One region of the Shewanella sp. SG41-3 genome, then DNA from elsewhere that is predicted to be linked to it. Evidence: predicted binding sites of a transcription regulator. Region 1 holds the regulator's gene; each other region holds the start of a gene.
What was found. Region 1 encodes LexA, which represses DNA repair genes until DNA is damaged. Its sites were predicted from a motif close to TACTGTATNNNNATACAGTA; they were not measured.
Positions count from the first base shown of each region.

Region 1 (4,937 bases):
GCGGATGAAGAATGCTCCACCACGGCGGAACATTGGCCCTGCTGGCCAAAAGTTCAAGTTAATACCGGCCGCAATATGCGGCGGAACCATACCCTGATAATACAAAATGTATGACAGCAACAAGTAATCCATATGGCTGCGATGACAAGGCACATAGACAATTTCATGGCCATCATGGTGAAGCTGTCTTACCTGTTCAGCACCTTTGATATTGATACCGCTATATAATTTATTCCATAACCAAGTGAGAAAACGCTCGGCAATGCGCACTAAACTATCTGAATAGTCTGCGGCAATTTCATCAAGGTATTCAATCGCAGTTTCACGGGCTTTTTCAGGAGATACTTTTTTGTTGACCGCCTCTTCTTCAATAGCCTTTTTAATTGAATCTGACTTTAATAAAGAGGCAAATAGCATTTGACGATTAGGTAATTGTGGCCCTGTCATAACTTTACGTTGGCGACGGAAATGTACTCGCGCGACACGAGTTAATTTATGCGCAATTCTTTTATCTGTACCGTGCTCATCAGCCATATGGCGCAGCGATAACGCATTAGAAAACTGCACAAAATTATGTCGCCCTAAAAATAAAATCATCAGCCACTTACGTAACCAAGTTGGGTTTTCTCTTTCAAAAACAGCCGCTGTCATGCTGTCTTCTTCCTTACCAGGAGTACGTCCCCAATAAAGACAAACTGGCACTAATTGAATATCGAGGTCAGCATTCTCACTATGAAGCGATAATAAACGGGTAAAATAATTAAGGAACTTCTCACCACTTTCACGTTTACCAAATAGAGGTTTACGCCCCTCTAAACACACCACTCGAGGTACTCTTAAACCATCAAGCTGTAACGGCTCATAAGGACTTGGCATACCAAATCCTTCAGTGATTTCGCTCAAGGCGGCAATATCACTAATAGATTCCGTTTTCATCAAATAAACCAAGGGCTTGGTCGGATCTATATTGAGGTCATCAAACGGATCATGGGGCACCACAATGGTCTGTACCATCCATTTCTGAACCCATTTTAATGCTTGTAAAAATATTGAATCTGGTTTTGACATGGTTATTTTCGCAACATAAGCCATTGTAATATTGTCGTATAGGATACCAGAAACCACCCTGCTTACACTATCTGGCCAACTTATCTTTACGTGTAAGCTCTCACTTTAAGACATAGTGCAAGATAAAACATATATAATAACCAATAAAAACATTAATTTAAGTTACAAAAAACCAATAAAACACAAAAAATAGTTGGTTAATACTTGCACGAACACAAACACTGTATATAATGACAGTCACTGTATAAAAAGACAGGAATCATCATGAGACCGTTAACGCCGCGCCAAGCAGAAATATTAGACTTAATTAAAAACAATATCGCCGAAACAGGTATGCCACCCACTCGTGCTGAAATTGCGAAACGTCTTGGCTTTAAAAGTGCTAATGCTGCCGAAGAGCATTTAAAAGCATTAGCCAAAAAAGGCTTTATCGAGATCATGCCTGGTACCTCTCGAGGTATTCGCTTACCTCATGAAGAACAGATTGAAACCGGTTTGCCTCTGATTGGACAAGTTGCAGCTGGTGAGCCTATTTTGGCTCAAGAACACGTTGAACAGTATTATCAAGTCGACCCGAGCATGTTTAAACCTGCCGCAGACTTTCTGTTGCGCGTTCGTGGTGACAGCATGAAGAACATCGGTATTTTAGAAGGCGATTTACTCGCGGTTCATAAAATGCAACAAGCACGTAATGGCCAAGTTGTAGTGGCGCGTGTTGATGATGACGTCACCGTAAAACGATTTGAACAAAAAGGTAATGTGATTTATCTGCACGCAGAAAATGACGATTACACCCCGATTAAAGTTGATTTAAGTTGCCAAAGCCTAACCATCGAAGGGCTTGCCGTTGGCGTTATCCGTAATGGAGATTGGTTATGAACAAACTAATGGGCATCGCGCCACGTCACCCAGGCTTATGGGTAGATTTAGCTGAAACAGAATTGCATGGCAACCAAACCATTCGCACATTACAAACAGTCACCCAAGGTGAAGCTGAGTTGAGCCAGTTGTGTAGTCAACTCGCCACATTGAGCCAACAAGGTCGATGGATTGTGTTAATTAGCCCACCACACATTGGCTATAAACATATGCTGGCAAATGCTGGCGTGAGAATGGACCGTATTTTACTGGTGCACACTAAAGACGAAGTCGAAACCTTATGGGCGATGGAAAAAGCGCTTACCAGTGGAACATCAAGTGCTGTCGTCACTTGGACAAGCTCACTTGACGCTCGTGATAGTCGTCGATTAGAAATTGTAGCTAAAAGTGCACGGGCTTTAGGTGTGGTAATTGAGGATGTGAATGCTCACTTACCTCACAAACATCAACTTGTTAGCCCTACATTAATAAATGGAACAAGTAATTTTTGCTCATTTCACTAAGCATTAACCCTTACTTACCAAGCCCTGTATTGAATTCAGGGCTTTTTTTTCATCTTTTTTCAGTCAATTAGCCAACAAAGTGATCTTGATCAATGTTTAATCTACAGCTAATGTTGTTCCCAAGGATGAAATAATATTCATCTTTAATTGGACATGAATGACAGTGATTAAGATTACTTTCAGACAAATGAGCCAACTCAATATTGATAAGTTCAGTAGTAGGTACAAGCGTGGTGCACCGCTAATAATAAAACCGTAGACAACCTGTTTACTGCCACCAAGGTACTTTGAGGTCATCAAACTTTTTTCGGGAACCGAAAAGTTTGCATAGAGCAGAGAATTACTGTGTGACTTTTCTTTGTAATTGCTATTTGCAATGAACAGAGGAGCAGTCTTGTGAAGCAATGGTGGTATTGTTTACTGGTGGTGTTTATAGCACTTCCGCTTGGGGCATCAGAAATGTCCCTCAACATGACTCAAGGCGTGACAGATATCAGTGGTAAGGTTTATGGCCTCCACATGACGATACTTTATATCTGTTGTGCCATTGGGTTAGTGGTGTTTGGGATCATGATTTATTCAATGATTTACCATCGCAAATCAAAAGGCGCTGTTGCGGCAAATTTTCACGAAAGTACTAAAGTGGAAATAGCTTGGACCGTCATTCCTTTCATCATCTTAATCGCCATGGCCATTCCAGCCACTAAAACCTTAATTGCCATGGAAGACCCCAGCAATGCGGATCTCACCATCAAAATTACTGGGTCGCAGTGGAAATGGCATTACAGCTATTTTGATAAAGACATCGAATTTTACAGCACATTATCGACCCCCAGAGATCAAATCGATGGCATAGAGGCTAAAGGAGAGCATTATCTTCTTGAAGTCGATAAACCACTCGTACTGCCCATTAACCAAAAAGTGCGTTTTTTAATGACATCAGATGATGTGATCCACTCATGGTGGGTTCCGGCTTTTGCGGTTAAAAAAGATGCCAATCCAGGCTTTATTAATGAAGCATGGACCCGCATTGATAAGCCCGGAATTTATCGTGGCCAATGTGCCGAATTGTGCGGTAAAGACCATGGATTTATGCCCATTGTGGTGCAAGCATTATCAGAGACAGATTTTGATAACTGGTTAGTAGAGCAAAAGCAACTGGCCAGTAATGCCGCTGCTGCGGCGGCTGCATCACTGTCACAAACCTTATCTCTTGAAGAGTTAACCACCCAAGGTGAACAGATCTATCTTGCTCGTTGCGCCGCTTGTCACCAACCTAATGGTGCGGGCCTTCCAGGTGTATTCCCATCACTAATTGGCAGTCCTATCATAAAAGGTCCTGTTGCAGGTCACCTCAACATCGTCTTAAACGGTAAACCAGGAACCGCAATGCAAGCCTTTGCCAAGCAACTTACCGCCCAAGAGATTGCCGCAGTGATTACCTTTGAGCGTAATGCTTGGGGCAATAATACCGGTGATGTTGTGCAAGCTGCTGATGTGAGTAATTTCTCTGGCGGCAATGAAGCAAGTACTGAAGCATATAAGACTGAAAGCACAATGGCCGCAACAGCAACTGAGAGTACCAATACTGCGACAGAAAAAGCGACTCAGGCTCTTGAAACCGTCGCAAAGGCTGTAACGCCAGAGGTTGTTGCCGTTGAAGATCTGCCCACCTTAACCTTGGAGCAATTAATCACAGAAGGTGAGCAGGTTTATGCCACCACTTGCGCCGCATGTCATCAAGCCACTGGTGCTGGTTTGCCAGGCGCTTTCCCTTCACTTATTGGCAGCCCTGTGGTTACCGGACCGGTTAGCGGACATATCGATATCGTTATGCACGGTAAACCAGGCACCGCGATGCAGGCATTTAGTAGTCAACTTAGCCCACAAAAGATGGCCGCGGTGATTACTTATGAGCGCAATGCGTGGGGCAATAATTCTGGCGAGGCGGTGCAACCTGCCGATGTCGCTAGCCATGGACAGTAGGGGAAGACAATGAGCACAACAACGCACGATACACTAGCTACCGCTCATGATGATCATCATCACGGAGCGCCGAAAGGGCTCATGCGCTGGCTACTCACAACTAATCATAAAGATATCGGTTCGCTGTACTTATGGTTTAGTTTTATTATGTTTCTCACTGGTGGCGCCATGGCAATGGTCATTCGGGCAGAGTTATTTCAGCCTGGATTACAGCTAGTAGAACCTAACTTTTTTAATCAAATGACCACGGTTCATGGTCTTATCATGGTATTTGGCGCAGTGATGCCGGCTTTTACCGGATTAGCTAATTGGTTAATTCCAATGATGATCGGTGCACCAGACATGGCTTTACCGCGGATGAATAATTGGAGCTTCTGGATTTTACCGTTCGCGTTTACCATATTACTCAGTTCGCTATTCATGGAAGGCGGTGGTCCTAACTTTGGTTGGACATTCTACGCACCGCTATCAACCACTTATAGCCCTGATAGCACAGCTCTA
Region 1 is NZ_JACJFJ010000004.1:475,631-480,567, forward strand. Features, by position in the region: gene plsB (glycerol-3-phosphate 1-O-acyltransferase PlsB) at 1-1,068, opposite strand, end outside; gene lexA (transcriptional repressor LexA) at 1,333-1,947, shown strand; gene H5164_RS10505 (cell division inhibitor SulA) at 1,944-2,450, shown strand; gene coxB (cytochrome c oxidase subunit II) at 2,847-4,436, shown strand; gene ctaD (cytochrome c oxidase subunit I) at 4,446-4,937, shown strand, end outside.

Region 2 (4,937 bases), on a different contig from region 1:
AACTCTGAAGCTGTAACCGCTTCAAAATGAGCAAAGTCAAAACGTAAGCGCTCAGGGTTAACTAATGAGCCCTTCTGAGACACATGCGAGCCTAACACTTGACGTAATGCAGCATGCAGTAAGTGAGTGACGGAATGATTTAACTGAGTACGATGACGTAAATTTTTATCCACTTGCGCAATTAACTGCTTACCAATAACTAATTTGCCTTGGCTTAATTGACCTTCATGACCAATAGCAGGGCCAAACTTTTGCGTGTCGTTAACAATAAACAGTAAACCTTCAGCTGTCAGTTGACCTTTATCGCCCACCTGTCCACCTGACTCTGCATAGAATGGCGTATTATCTAGCACAACCACGGCATCTTGACCGGCAACCACAGTATCAACCGCTTTACCGTCAACATATAAACCAATCACATTAGGCTGACCAGTTAACTCGGTATAACCACTGAATGCGGTTTCTGCATCAATAATTAATTGGCTATTATAATCTGCGCCAAAGTTACCTGCGGCTTGTGCGCGACTTCTTTGCTCCGCCATTGCGACTTCAAAGCCTGCTTCATCAACATTAATATCACGTTCACGACAAACATCAGCGGTTAAATCAACTGGAAAACCATAAGTGTCATACAGTTTAAATACCGTTTCACCATCTAAAGTATTACCTTGTAGCGTATTTAGCGCACCATCCAAAATCACTAAGCCACGCTCAAGTGTACGAGCAAACTGCTCTTCTTCTGCTTTTAAGGCTTTTTCAACAATGGCTTGTGTTTGTTTTAAACCATTAGCTGCATCACCCATAACGCTAATGAGTGTTGGGACTAACTTATAGAAAAATGCATCGGTAGCACCAAGCTTATTACCGTGACGAACTGCGCGACGAATAATACGACGCAATACATAACCACGGCCTTCGTTTGATGGCATAACACCATCGGCAATTAAAAATGCACAAGAACGTATATGATCAGCAATAACCCGTAATGATTTATTTTCTAAATCAGATACACCAATAATTTCAGCCGTTTTTGCGATGAGTTGTTTAAAGATATCGATTTCGTAGTTTGAATGCACACCTTGCATAATTGCTGCAATACGCTCAATGCCCATACCTGTATCAACCGAAGGTTTAGGCAATGGCAACATTTCACCGTCGGCTTGACGGTTATATTGCATAAATACAATATTCCAGATTTCAATAAAGCGATCGCCGTCTTCTTCAGGCGTACCAGGACGACCACCCCAGATATGATCGCCATGATCATAGAAAATTTCGCTACATGGGCCACAAGGTCCGGTATCACCCATCTGCCAGAAGTTATCAGACGCAAACGCGCCACCTTTATTATCACCAATACGGATCATATTTTCAGGTGCAACACCAATTTTTTGCGTCCAAAGCTCATAGGCTTCGTCATCTGTTTCATAAATGGTGACACATAAGCGATCTTTTGGCAGCTTGAGGGTTTCAGTTAAAAAGGTCCACGCAAAACGAATCGCATCTTCTTTAAAATAATCGCCAAAACTGAAATTACCCAACATTTCAAAAAAAGTGTGGTGACGAGCGGTATAACCCACATTGTCTAAATCGTTATGTTTACCACCAGCACGAACGCAACGTTGTGATGTTGTTGCTCGGCTATAGTTGCGCTTATCCATACCGAGGAACACATCTTTAAACTGATTCATACCCGCATTGGTAAATAACAGTGTTGGGTCGTTAGTGGGAACGAGCGAGCTGCTATCAACAACCTGATGTCCGTTATCTTCAAAGTACTTTAAAAATGCACTTCTTAACTCTGCTGTAGTCTGAAACATGAAATGGCCCTGAATAGAGAAAATACAAAAGTAACGAGCTTGATATGCAAGCTAGTAAATGTAGGCATTATATACTGAATTTGCCGAAAGAAGCGAGTTGAGTCAGTTGATTATAATCTCGACAAAATCGATAGAATAACGATCTACCGGCCCGATAACGACGGAGATAGCGAACTCAATCCACTGATTATTTAAACGGAATATGCATTTCTATCTTGTCGATAAATAAGCTCGTTGATCATGACTAGGACATAATTTTATTAATCAATCTGATAAGCAACCAAATCAAACGCATAAGAAACCAAGATAGTTAACATTTTGGCGAGTCTGGTAATCAGCACAATCGTGATGTGATAAGAAATAATGTGATTAAAAAGGATGTTATTAAAAAGGATGCTATTAAAAAGGATGTTATTTAGCCTAACCGACATTTGATAGAGCAACTTGTCGCCGTACATTTCTCAATGTACCCAACTTTACTTAAAAATGATTCAATCACCTTAACATTAGCAAACACAAATAAATGCTTACCAAGGGCTTTAAAGGCTTTAGATATTTTGTTTGCTTAAAGCGGTGTTGACTATAGCTGGCATGATTAGCCATTGCGCATAACAAGTGTCACTTAAAAGGCGCTGAGTTTGCCATTATCTGCAACATTTAGACTGGATGGCTTTTAAAATATGGTGAGTGTAAAAGATGGTGAGTGCGTGTAACGAGGCGACTCTATGGCGGCAATTTTCGCGGCGCGCAGAAGCGCTACCGCGATAAATATGACTGGCTAATTTAGAATACTTCACCTGTTTCAAGGTCAATATTCTCATCACTTTCAGTGGTTGAGTCTGATGAGTTAGCCCCACCATTCAATAACATGCCACGAAGAGTGGTATTAATTTCATCGGCAATAGCTGGATTTTCAGTCAAAAATTTACCAGCATTGGCACGGCCTTGACCAATTTTTTCGCCTTTGTAGCTGTACCAAGCACCGGCTTTATCAACCAGCTTGTGTGCAACACCTAAGTCAACTAGTTCGCCGGTACGGTTAATACCTTGTCCATAAAGGATCTGGAATTCAGCTTGCTTAAATGGAGCTGCAATCTTATTTTTAACCACTTTAACGCGAGTTTCATTACCGATGACTTCATCGCCATCTTTAATCGCACCGGTACGACGAATATCTAAACGAACAGATGCGTAGAATTTAAGTGCATTACCACCTGTGGTCGTTTCTGGGCTACCAAACATTACACCAATTTTCATACGAATTTGGTTAATAAAAATAAGCAGTGTGTTTGATTGCTTAAGGTTACCAGCAAGTTTGCGCATCGCTTGGCTCATCATACGCGCAGCAAGGCCCATATGCGAGTCACCAATTTCACCTTCAATTTCTGCTTTTGGTGTTAATGCTGCAACAGAATCGACAACGATTACGTCTACCGCACCTGAACGCGTTAACGCATCACAAATTTCTAGTGCTTGTTCGCCTGTATCTGGCTGTGAACAAAGTAAATTATCAATATCTACGCCTAGCTTTTTGGCATAAATTGGGTCAAGAGCATGTTCAGCATCAATAAACGCACAGGTTTTACCTTCGCGTTGCGCTGCGGCAATCACTTCAAGAGTTAATGTGGTTTTACCTGATGACTCTGGGCCGTAAATCTCAACGATACGTCCCATTGGTAAACCACCCGCACCAAGTGCGATGTCCAATGAAAGCGAACCGGTAGAGATAGTTTCAACATCCATTGTGCGATCTTCGCCCAACTTCATAATTGAGCCTTTACCAAACTGCTTTTCAATTTGGCTTAATACGGCGGCTAGCGCTTTCTCTTTGTTTGGATCAACCTTCATTATAAAACCCTCTTAAGGCATTCAATACGTTTAGTAAAATGCTATTTTGACTTAGGTGAAATGATGTAAACCATTTCATTATGTTCATCAGTATACTGTATAGTCATACAGTATCAAGTGCTGAGGGCAATTTTTTTTAAACCTTAGCGAATTGCCTTTTTACATCAATATTTTATCTCCATATACTTTTTTGTTTGAATCTATTTATACCCTAGGGGCAAATATTGTTAAGATTAGCCTCATAAGATTTACGTCCTAAGATTGATTAATAGTGAAGTGTTCATAATGACAGTGATTGATACCAGCGATTTAGAAAAACACACCCCGATGATGCGTCAGTATTTAGGCTTAAAAGCGGCCCATCCTGATATGTTATTGTTTTACCGAATGGGTGATTTTTATGAGTTGTTTTACGATGATGCTAAGCGCGCTTCTGAAATGCTGGGGATTTCACTTACTGCTCGCGGAAAAAGCGGCGGCGATCCTATCCCAATGGCTGGAATCCCCTATCATGCTGTAGAAGGCTATTTAGCTAAACTAGTCAATATCGGCCAGTCTGTAGCTATTTGTGAGCAAATTGGTGATCCTGCGACATCAAAAGGCCCAGTTGAGCGTCAAGTCGTACGCATTGTGACTCCTGGTACCTTAACGGATGAGGCTTTACTTCAAGAAAAACACGACAATTTACTGGCGGCGCTTTATCAAGGTAAAAACGGTTTTGGATACGCTACCTTAGATATTTCATCAGGTCGTTTTGTGGTTGCTGAATTACCTACTCGTGAAGCCCTAGAAGCTGAATTACAACGTACTAATCCTGCCGAGTTGCTCTACAGTGAAGATTTTACTGACATGTTATTAATCAATAATATGAAAGGTATTCGTCGCCGTCCAGAGTGGGAATTTGATTATGATACTTGCGTAAATTTACTGCTTGGTCAATTTGGTACCAAAGATTTACATGGCTTTGGTATTAGTGATGCACGCTTAGCATTACAAGCTGCTGGTTGTTTAATGCAGTATGTCAAAGATACGCAAAAGATGGCACTGCCACATATTAATTCGATTGTGCGTTTTAACCAATCTGAATCCATTATTTTAGATGCCGCGACGCGACGTAACTTAGAGTTAACGCAAAACTTATCTGGTGGGCGTGAAAATACCCTGTCGTGGGTACTCGATAATACTGCCACGCCTATGGGCAGTCGCATGTTACAACGCTGGATCCATGAGCCACTTCGAAATAGACAAACGATTCAATATCGCCATAAC
Region 2 is NZ_JACJFJ010000002.1:100,701-105,637, forward strand. Features, by position in the region: gene alaS (alanine--tRNA ligase) at 1-1,820, opposite strand, end outside; gene recA (recombinase RecA) at 2,604-3,668, opposite strand; gene mutS (DNA mismatch repair protein MutS) at 3,954-4,937, shown strand, end outside.
Region 2: the regulator LexA is predicted to act here: its motif matches at 3,762-3,781, upstream of recA (recombinase RecA).

Region 3 (4,937 bases), on a different contig from region 1:
AAGTGCATGGTGGTTTTGGGATAATGATTGATGACGTATTAGCGGGTGTATTTTCGTTAATCGGGGTGCAACTTGCGGTTTATTATTTATAAGTAACCTGAATTTTGGATAACAACCGACTATCAAAAAGTCCTTTGTTTTCCTCACTGAGTTGATAGGTTTGTTATCGATGCATTCAGTAGCAAGATGCTGAATCATGTTAAAATAATAAGTTTAGCGCGCGAGATGGCAAAATAAGTTCATTTTTATTACCTCCTCATCTTTATCTCGATTTCAGGTTAAGCACTTTATATAAAGATTTATAAAACAAAAAAGAGCCATTTGTGCTCTTTTTTGCTAACGGCATTTAATAAAATCAGTCGAAGTGAATTTATTAAGATGATGTTCCGGTAAGTAGATTAGTGCGCAATTGCTCTAACTCAGTATTGATATTAGTCAAACGTTGCTTATAATCTGTTTCATAAACTGTGCAGTTAAATAATTTACCAATCGGGTTGTAGCGTGACATCCATAATTGCTTTATATAATTGTCAAGAGAGCAGTAATCAGGCTTTATGACCGTGTGAGCAGAGCTCGTTGAAACCGGTTCCTTTACTAAGCTTACAATATACTCAGCCATAAGGTTGTCACTGTCTGTGGGCTTGTACAAAGCATCTGCTAGCCATTTTTCATAAAAGGCGACTTCATCAGACTGCACTTCAATTAGCATTTGTTCTCTGACATTATGAGCAAACTGCCATTCACCAGAAAATACTCTCTCAAAATCGTTGTTAGTTAATTCGAATGGCGTTTGCCAAGTGGTGACTTTATTTACAAACGCGCTATCGAGTGTCTTAGCTACAGTGCTGGCAAAGTTAAGTTGAGATTTGATGACGCTAACGGCAATCATATGGTTGACTATAGAGCGAGATGAGTGATAAACCATATTCCAGAATTGAGCATCTGTAGTTAAAAATGTTAACAAGGCCTCATTAGCATTAAGTTTAGTGGCCCCGTCAAAGTTGATTAAAACGCTAAGTTCACTGATTGCTCGTAAGTTAAGTAGTGGTAACCATTTAAATAGACTCTCAGGTGTTAAATACTGAATATCTTCTTGCCAATAAGGCATTTCAATCAGCTTGTTATAATGGGTGATATTGGCTTTATGTGCCTTAATTGTTTGTAAAATACTATCGTTATTTTTTTCAATAAATTCATTACAGCTTGCTACATCTGTTTGATAACACGATTTTTTGTAATCGCTTAATAGTTGATTTTCTTCATCATTGAAACTTAATGTAGTGGCCATTTCTTTAGCCGTTACATCCTCAATAGTGCCGCTAAAAGCTTGCAAATATACAAAACCATTTTGGGCAGGGTCAATCGATTGTTGTTTTAACCAAGTTTCAACTAAAAGCGTGTTAGGTGACTTTGTTCTGTCTGTGGCGTTAATGGCCACTAAACAGACAACAATAAATACTAGTAAGCTGCACATTAGTCCGACAACAACACCCAAGCCCTTTATTACTTTGATCATTATGATTTATCCGTAAATCCATATTAACTTTACGTTAACATATTGATTTGCTTTTTATAAGTGCGTAACGATTATTGCAATAGTTCACGGGCGTTAGCTAAGGTGTTTTCGGTTATGACATCGCCACCCAATAAGCGTGCAAGTTCATTCACCCGTTGCTCTTTATCCAAGGCCTGCATGGTCGTTTCTGTGTTGCCACCTTTATTAAATTTATTCACAAACATGTGCTGATGACCATTACCCGCAACTTGCGGCAAATGGGTGACGCATAACACTTGGGTCGACTCGCCAAGACTGCGTAACATGCGTCCGACGACAGAGGCTGTTGGACCTGAAATACCCACATCAACTTCATCAAATATTAATGTTGGAGTGGCAACTTTTTTCGCCGTGATCACTTGAATCCCCAATCCAATGCGCGATAGCTCACCGCCGGAGGCGACTTTTGAGATCGGTTGTAATGGTTGTCCTGGGTTAGTGGTCACCATAAACTCAATGTTATCGCAGCCATTAACTGAAATGTTGTGCGGATTATGATTAATCTGAATGGTAAACTTACCCTTAGGCATGTTGAGTTCATGAATAGATTGAGTCACTAACTTATCTAATTCCTTGGCATAACGGCTGCGGCTTTGGCTGAGTTTTTGTGCATTGGTTAGATAAGCATTTCTGGTGTCTGCAAGTTGTTGTCTTATTTCATCTAATTTAGTTTCATCGTCAGCAAGTTCGGCTAATTCACTCATAAGGGCTTGATGATGTAGCGCTAGCTTGTCAGCACTCACATGATGCTTGCGCGCCAATTGCATTGCCATTGATAGGCGTTTTTCTAAATAGACGAAATGTTCAGGATCAAGCTCTAAACTACTTAAATAACTCTCAATTTCGCTAGCGCTTTCTTGTACTTGGATTAATGCATCATTGATCATAGTGCTAATCGGGCTAAGTGATTCATCGTAGCCTTGAAGCGTATCAGCAATAGTGGCTACTTTATTGAGTAGTGATTCGATATTAGCATCATCATTTTCGGTCAATAAATGCAAGCCCGCTTGGCAACGTTCAATTAGATCTGTGCCATTGGCTAAGCGTTTATGTTCCTGTTCTATTTCATCAAACTCATCTAAGCCTAAGTTGAATTCATTAAGCTCTTCAACTTGATATTGGAGTAACTGTTGACGAGAAATACGCTCATGCTGAGCTTGCTCAAGATCCTTCAGCTCGTTTTCAACTTGCTTGCAGCGTTGGTAGCTGGCACTGACACTATCGAGTAGTAGTCTGTGATTTGCATAGTTGTCGAGTAGGTTTAATTGATGTTCGCTTTTGAGCATAGCGTGATGAGCATGTTGGCCGTGAATACCAATCAATAACTGGCCGATGGCTTTTAATTGTGTCACAGGAACTGGATTACCATTAATGTAGGCTCTTGAGCGGCCATCACTGCTAATGGTTCGACGCAATATGCATTCATCTTCAGCATCGAGATCGCTATCTTCAAGCCAACGTTTAGCTAAAGGCACATCGACAAGGGTAAACCTTGCACTCACTTCGGTTTTGCTGGCGCCAGGTCTGACAGTATTGGCATCACTACGATTACCAAGACATAACCCAAGTGCATCGATTGCAATCGATTTACCTGCACCAGTTTCGCCGGTGATGCTTGTCATACCGGCTTTAAAATCGAGTTCTAAAAAACGCACGATAGCAAAATTATTGATGCTGAGTTGGCAAAGCATAATGAATTCCTGTCAATAAACGACCAAACCACTGTATTGATAAACAGTATATACTGATTTTATATACAGTAAAGTGGTTGAGGTAAAATTATTATTGACTATTTTATCGTCGAGAGTCGGTTGAACATTAAGCAATGGATTTTAAAAGTGTTTCTATTATAGGCAAACTGATAAAGGTGATTAATGTGCCATATAAAATCCCTTGAGCACTTCCATTGGCATTAATTTGGTATCGTTCAGCCAATAGATATACGCTTGCTGCCGTTGGTAAGGCTGCTAAAAGTACTCCCATAATCAGTAGTTGATGCTCTACGCCAAAGAATTTGAGTAATCCAAAGGCAATCAAGGGCTGAACAAATAACTTGAGTAAGTTAATGAAACTGAGTTCTATTATAAGTCCGAGACTGAACATTTTTGCGAACGATTGATGTCGTAACGCTTTAGCAAGTACCATTCCGATGGCAAATAGTGCACAAGGGCTTGAGGTATTGCCTATTTGATGCAGTACTAATGCCAGACTCTCTGGTAAGGTAATATGCAATGCCGATAGGCTGATACCAATGACGCTGCCCAGTACAATCGGATTTTTGCATAGTGCATTCGCCATGATGACGATGGCATGATCAGTTGATTTTTTGTCACGGCTGGCCAGTTCAATAGAGACCAAGGCAAAGGCAAACATAAACACCGACAGTAAGCTGGCAATGGCAGCGGCAACTAAGGCGATTTTGTTACCTGGGAATAATAAGCTCAGTAATGGAATACCAATAAATGCAGTATTGCCAAAGGTGGCATTTAAGGCGCGCATTGCCGCAACGGCTTGCTGCTTAGGTTTGCGCCACAATGACACAGCAATCACCAATGCATAGGTAATGACCATCGCCAAACTAAAGCCACCAATAAAGCCCCATTGAATAATGTCTTCAATGCGTGTTTCAGCTAATACAATCAGTAAAATTGCCGGAAAGGCAATGTAGTAGACAAATTGATTGAGGATCAGATCGGTGTCGGCTGGCAAAAATCTCAATTTTTGTACAATACTGCCAAGCAGCATAATGATAAATACAGCGATTAGCGGGGTAAGAATACTGGACATCCCACGCAATTCCTTAACAAAATGACAATATGGTCACTTTACTGCGTTTTGCTAGGAGGATGCAATTAGGCTAAAGTTAAACGAGTGTTTATTTTTTACTTTTTGGCTCAAACTGACCTGTAATACTTTTGCTGATGGCAATATTTCAAGTTCAGTAAAAGTGCACTTACCGCCTTCAAACCAAAGAAAGAGCCTATTTGCACCAGATAACTAACGATTAAGGTCCAATTATCGATTTTTTATCAGACTGGATAAAAATGAAACTGTGATAAAAAATTTCATGGCGTGACACTCAATAAAAAGCCTGAATAACATCAGGCTTGGTTGTTTATTGGCAGTATCGGAGTCAGCCCTTATAGGCTAATGCCAATATTAGACACACCGGCTTCGATAATCTCTTTACGTAAACCTTTAACCAGTTCGCTGGTGATTTCTGGGTTAGCTTCGATAATGTCGAGTAACATGCCTTGTAGTTCTTTTTCTTCTTCCATTACTGGGTGCGAAAATACAAATTCATCAAGTTCTTCATCCATTAATGATTCATCACTAATTGCTTCAATGTAATTTGCTACAGTGCTTGATGATAACTTACTGA
Region 3 is NZ_JACJFJ010000002.1:125,291-130,227, reverse strand. Features, by position in the region: gene H5164_RS03865 (phosphatidylglycerophosphatase A) at 1-92, shown strand, start outside; gene H5164_RS03860 (hypothetical protein) at 374-1,516, opposite strand; gene recN (DNA repair protein RecN) at 1,588-3,246, opposite strand; gene H5164_RS03850 (AEC family transporter) at 3,374-4,342, opposite strand; gene H5164_RS03845 (YjaG family protein) at 4,696-4,937, opposite strand, start outside.
Region 3: the regulator LexA is predicted to act here: its motif matches at 3,276-3,295, upstream of recN (DNA repair protein RecN).

Region 4 (4,937 bases), on a different contig from region 1:
AATCAACACCGACTCTGAGCAAGAAGGTGAAATCTACATGGGTTGCGCCGGCGGTGTTGATGCACAGATAAGTGTACCAATGTCCTGGCAAGCACCAGAACAAAGCAACGCCAGCTTTTCACTGACCATGTCAGGATTAAAAGGCGGTCACTCTGGGGTTAACATTCACCTTGGACGTGGTAATGCCAATAAGTTATTAGCGCGCTTTTTGTTTAAATACAGTGACGAATTAGCCCTAGAGCTAGTTAGCTTTAGTGGTGGCTCGCTGCGTAATGCCATTCCGCGTGAAGCTAACGTGCAATTTATGCTACCAGCAGAAAATATTGACGCACTAAAGCAAGCCATTGAATCGTTCCAAGCCCTAGTACGTGAAGAATTAGCCGTTGCAGACCCAGGCATGCTACTGAGCTTAGCCACCATAGATGCACCCACCAAAGTCATGGGCGAAGAAGCGCAAAATACCTTAATCGACTTATTACATGCTTGCCCTAACGGCGTAATGCGCATGAGTGATGAAGTGGAAGGCGTCACTGAAACATCACTAAATATAGGCGTGATCAGCACTGAAGATGAAAGCGTAGAAATATTATGCCTTATTCGTTCATTAATTGATTCAGGTCGTGAAGAAGTCACCGGTATGCTAACCGCACTATCAAACCTATCGGGTGCTAGCATTGATTTAAGCGGTGCTTACCCGGGGTGGAAACCAGATACTAGCTCACCTGTAATGGCAATTGTGCGAGACACCTATAACGATATTTATAAAAAAGATCCTACCGTGATGGTTATCCATGCAGGTCTAGAATGTGGTTTATTTAAAGAGCCTTATCCACTAATGGACATGGTCTCTATTGGGCCGACTATTCGTTATCCACATAGCCCTGATGAAATGGTCAACATCACCACTGTTGGTCAGTACTGGGAATTGCTACTTGCCGTATTAGAGCGTATTCCAGCTAAAGAAGCGTAATCAATAGCGATGATTTATGCGTAAAACTAAAAAACGACAGAAATGTCGTTTTTTAGTTTTAGACTTGAGCGTTTTTCATTGCAATTCTAACATTTAAAACTGCAAATCAAGCTGAGTAATATGTGCCACTGGATTATCTGTAACAGCCAGTGTTGTATCAGCTAAACCAACACTAACCCCCAATAAGCGAATACCTCGCCCTTGGCTGCGCAGCAAAGCCTGTTGCAGTAAATCATGAAACAAATTAATCGACATTTCATCACTGCGATGTTCGATGGTGGTCTGTTTAAAATCATTAAATTTCAGCTTCACAACTTGCTTGTGGATCTGTCTATCTTTAGCACTGCGATGAACCCGAGCACTCAGTTCTTGAATCAGCTGTGGTAATACTTGACGGCATTGCTCTAAGGTAAAAATGTCTTTGGCTAACGTAGTTTCAACCCCAACTGACTTTCGTACCCGATGCGGACTAATTTGTCTTGGATCTATCCCTTGTGATCGCTCAGCTAATACATGACCAAATTTACCAAATACCTCAATTAATTGCGCTTTTGGATACTGTTGCACGTCGTAGCAGGTGATTAAGCCAATATCAGCTAACTTTTTTGAAGTGACTTTACCGACGCCAGGAATTTTACTCAGAGGAAGATCTTTTACAAAATCACTAATTTGATTAGGAGTGATGACATATTGGCCGTTGGGTTTATTTAAATCGGAAGCGATTTTAGCTAAAAACTTAATCGGTGCAATACCCGCTGAGGCGGTTAAACCTGTGGTCTCAAATATATCATTTCGAATAGCCTTGGCAATTAACGTGGCGCTGCCTTGGTGAGCATCGCAATCAGTCACATCAAGATAAGCTTCGTCTAGAGACAAGGGTTCGACAAGATCTGTGTATCGATGAAAGATCTCACGTATTTGCACAGACACCGATTTATATACATCCATGCGCCCTGGCACTAAAATTAACTGCGGGCACAGCTGCAGTGCATGATAACTAGACATAGCACTTCGCACGCCAAATTTGCGGGCCTCATAACTGCAGGTACTTATCACACCGCGACGATCACTTCTGCCGCCAACAGCAATGGGCTTTCCTCGTAATTCAGGAAAATCGCGCATTTCTACCGCAGCAAAATAACAATCCATATCGATGTGAATGATTTTACGCATTCTATAACCATCATCATTTACTCAATTAAAAACAATGATACTGTATATAAAAACAGTATTCAATCATTGTCTCACGAACACAAAAAAGCCCAAACTGAGTTGGGCTTTACTAACATGTAACGTGTCGACTAAGTCGTTACATTTTAGTCTGTAAATAGTTCTGTAAACCAATACGTTCAATAAGACCTAATTGCTTTTCTAACCAATACATATGATCAGATTCAGTGTCATCTAATAACACCTCTAAAATTTCACGGGTTTGGTAATCAGCCTTTTGCTCACACAAGCCGATAACCTTACGTAAATGATCAGCCACATGGTATTCATATGCAAGATCATTTTGTAGCATTTGTTGCACATCTTTACCTATGTTGAGCGCTTCACGACTGGCAACATCTGGAGTGCCTTCTAAAAATAAAATACGTTGGATCAACTTAGCTGCATGTAATTTTTCATCGTCTGATTCATGTAGAATACGGGTATAAAGTTCGTTAAATCCCCAATCCTCATACATGTGAGCATGGACAAAATATTGATCCATAGCAGATAATTCGCCGGTTAATAAACTATTGAGCGCATCGATGACTTCTGGATGACCTTTCATAATAATGTCCTATTAATCGTTAATTTGTGATTGAAGGTAATTTTGAATACCCGTTTGAGTGATGAGCTCTTGTTGTGATTCAATCCAATCTAAATGCTCTTCTTCATCTTCGAGTAAATCTTCCATTAAATCGCGACTAACATAATCTTGCTGAGTTTCGCATACCTTAATGGCTTCACGCAAAATGGCAATTTGTTCCGTTATCGCAGTGAGATCGCAGCTAAGCATTTCTTCAGCATGTTCACCAATACGCAATTTATCTAACTGTTGTAGGTTAGGTAAACCTTCAAGAAACAATACACGTTCAATCAGCTTGTCAGCATGCTTCATGTCTTCAATCGATTTTTTATATTCTTTCTCATTAAGCTTTTCCAATCCCCAATGCTTAAACATACGAGCATGTAAAAAGTATTGGTTAATAGCGGTCAGCTCACAAGTAAGTACACGATTGAGTTGGCTGATGACTTTAGGATGACCTTTCATAGTAGTGTCCTCGAGAAGTAATGTGATCTTGATCAATTACAAACAGAATAAAACACTATAGGGTAAAATGCAAATTATCCTTTATTTTCACACACTTACAATTGATAACCATTATCATTATAACTAAGCTTTGTAACTGACCAGCAATACTCAAGCATAAAAAAAGCCTTCAAAATGAAGGCTCTTTACAAAGCATTAGTGAAATAACCTAAGCTTAAAATAATTAACGAGGTTAAATAATGCGATTTTGGTTAAGCAACTTATTTCGAGCTTGCTCTTTTTCCATACGGCGTTTGCGTTTATCACATGGATCATCACAGTCACAGGCTTTCTCTATACCTAAAACACCTAAACCACCGCAACTGCCTTCTACCGCTTTTTTCTTTACGATATAGCCAATGGACATTAGCAAAAAAAATAATAATAAAACCACAAACGCTGCAATAAATGTACTCATCACAAACTCCTATTGACTCATTCAGATTAGGGTAAACTGGTTCAATAAATTAGTAGCTCAATCAACCAGTTTAAAAATAAGCAAGCTACTTAAGATACGATTTAAACGCATCACTGTAATAGACCTGATATCCCTGCTCTTGCTTCTCTATCAACATTACCGCTAAATTGTTCTTTTTAGCTAACGCCAATGAAGCCTCTGTACCTAACACCATCATGGCCGTTGCATATCCATCTGCGGTCATACAACTAGAGTGTAACACGGTTGCTGAAGCTAATTGATGCTTTATTGGATAGCCGGTACGAGGATCAATTAAATGTGAGAAGCGCTCACCATTTTCTTGATAAAAGTTACGATAATCACCCGAAGTTGCCAATGACATAGTGCCAGGTTCAATGATTTGCTGAACCGCTTGACCTTCGCTGGTTGGTTGCTCTACAGCTACTCGCCAAGGGGTATTATCACTCTTAGTTCCTTTGACATTCAGTTCGCCACCAATTTCAACTAAATAACCAGATACATGATATTTATCTAATAAAGCGGCAACCTTGTCGACGCCAAAACCTTTGGCAATTGAAGATAAATCGACATACAAATCTGCATTATGCTTGGTTAATGTCAAACCGTTTACAGACAGCTCATGTATGCCCATTTTAGCTTTTGCTGCATCAATTTGAGCTTGAGTAGGTTCTGATATAGGGCGCTTATCGGGACCAAATCCCCATAAATTAACCACTGGGCCTAAAGTGATATCTAATGCACCATCAGTCTCATTATAAAGACGCATGCCCTCTTTAATCACCTTAATTGTATCGGCCGAGACGCTAACGCTCTGCTGCACCTGCAATTGATTAAACTTAGACAGTTCTGAGTCAGGACGGTAAGTCGACATTTGATCGTTAACCACCTCCAATGCCATGTCAATTTCAGCTTGCAGTAGTTGTGGTTCGGGTAAGCTTTTATTACTGACCACTTTAATATGATAAGTGGTACCCATTGTACTGCCAGATAATGAAATAATAGGCTCTGGAGAGCTACATGCACTCACGATTAATAAAACCGCTGGCAATAGCAGTAACTTGATTGAATTTACAGTCATCTCAAATTTACACTTGTATTAAATGAACAAAAAAAATTGCAGCATGCGAGACCTGTGTTTAACCACCCTGTCTGCACTGCTGCAATCTCATGACTTACATGTCGATGTTATGGGTTAACTCATTAACCACCGAAATCATCTAATAAGATAT
Region 4 is NZ_JACJFJ010000002.1:229,976-234,912, forward strand. Features, by position in the region: gene H5164_RS04260 (aminoacyl-histidine dipeptidase) at 1-970, shown strand, start outside; gene dinB (DNA polymerase IV) at 1,064-2,143, opposite strand; gene bfr (bacterioferritin) at 2,280-2,747, opposite strand; gene bfr (bacterioferritin) at 2,760-3,230, opposite strand; gene nqrM ((Na+)-NQR maturation NqrM) at 3,463-3,687, opposite strand; gene H5164_RS04285 (FAD:protein FMN transferase) at 3,773-4,786, opposite strand; gene nqrF (NADH:ubiquinone reductase (Na(+)-transporting) subunit F) at 4,909-4,937, opposite strand, start outside.
Region 4: the regulator LexA is predicted to act here: its motif matches at 2,182-2,201, upstream of dinB (DNA polymerase IV).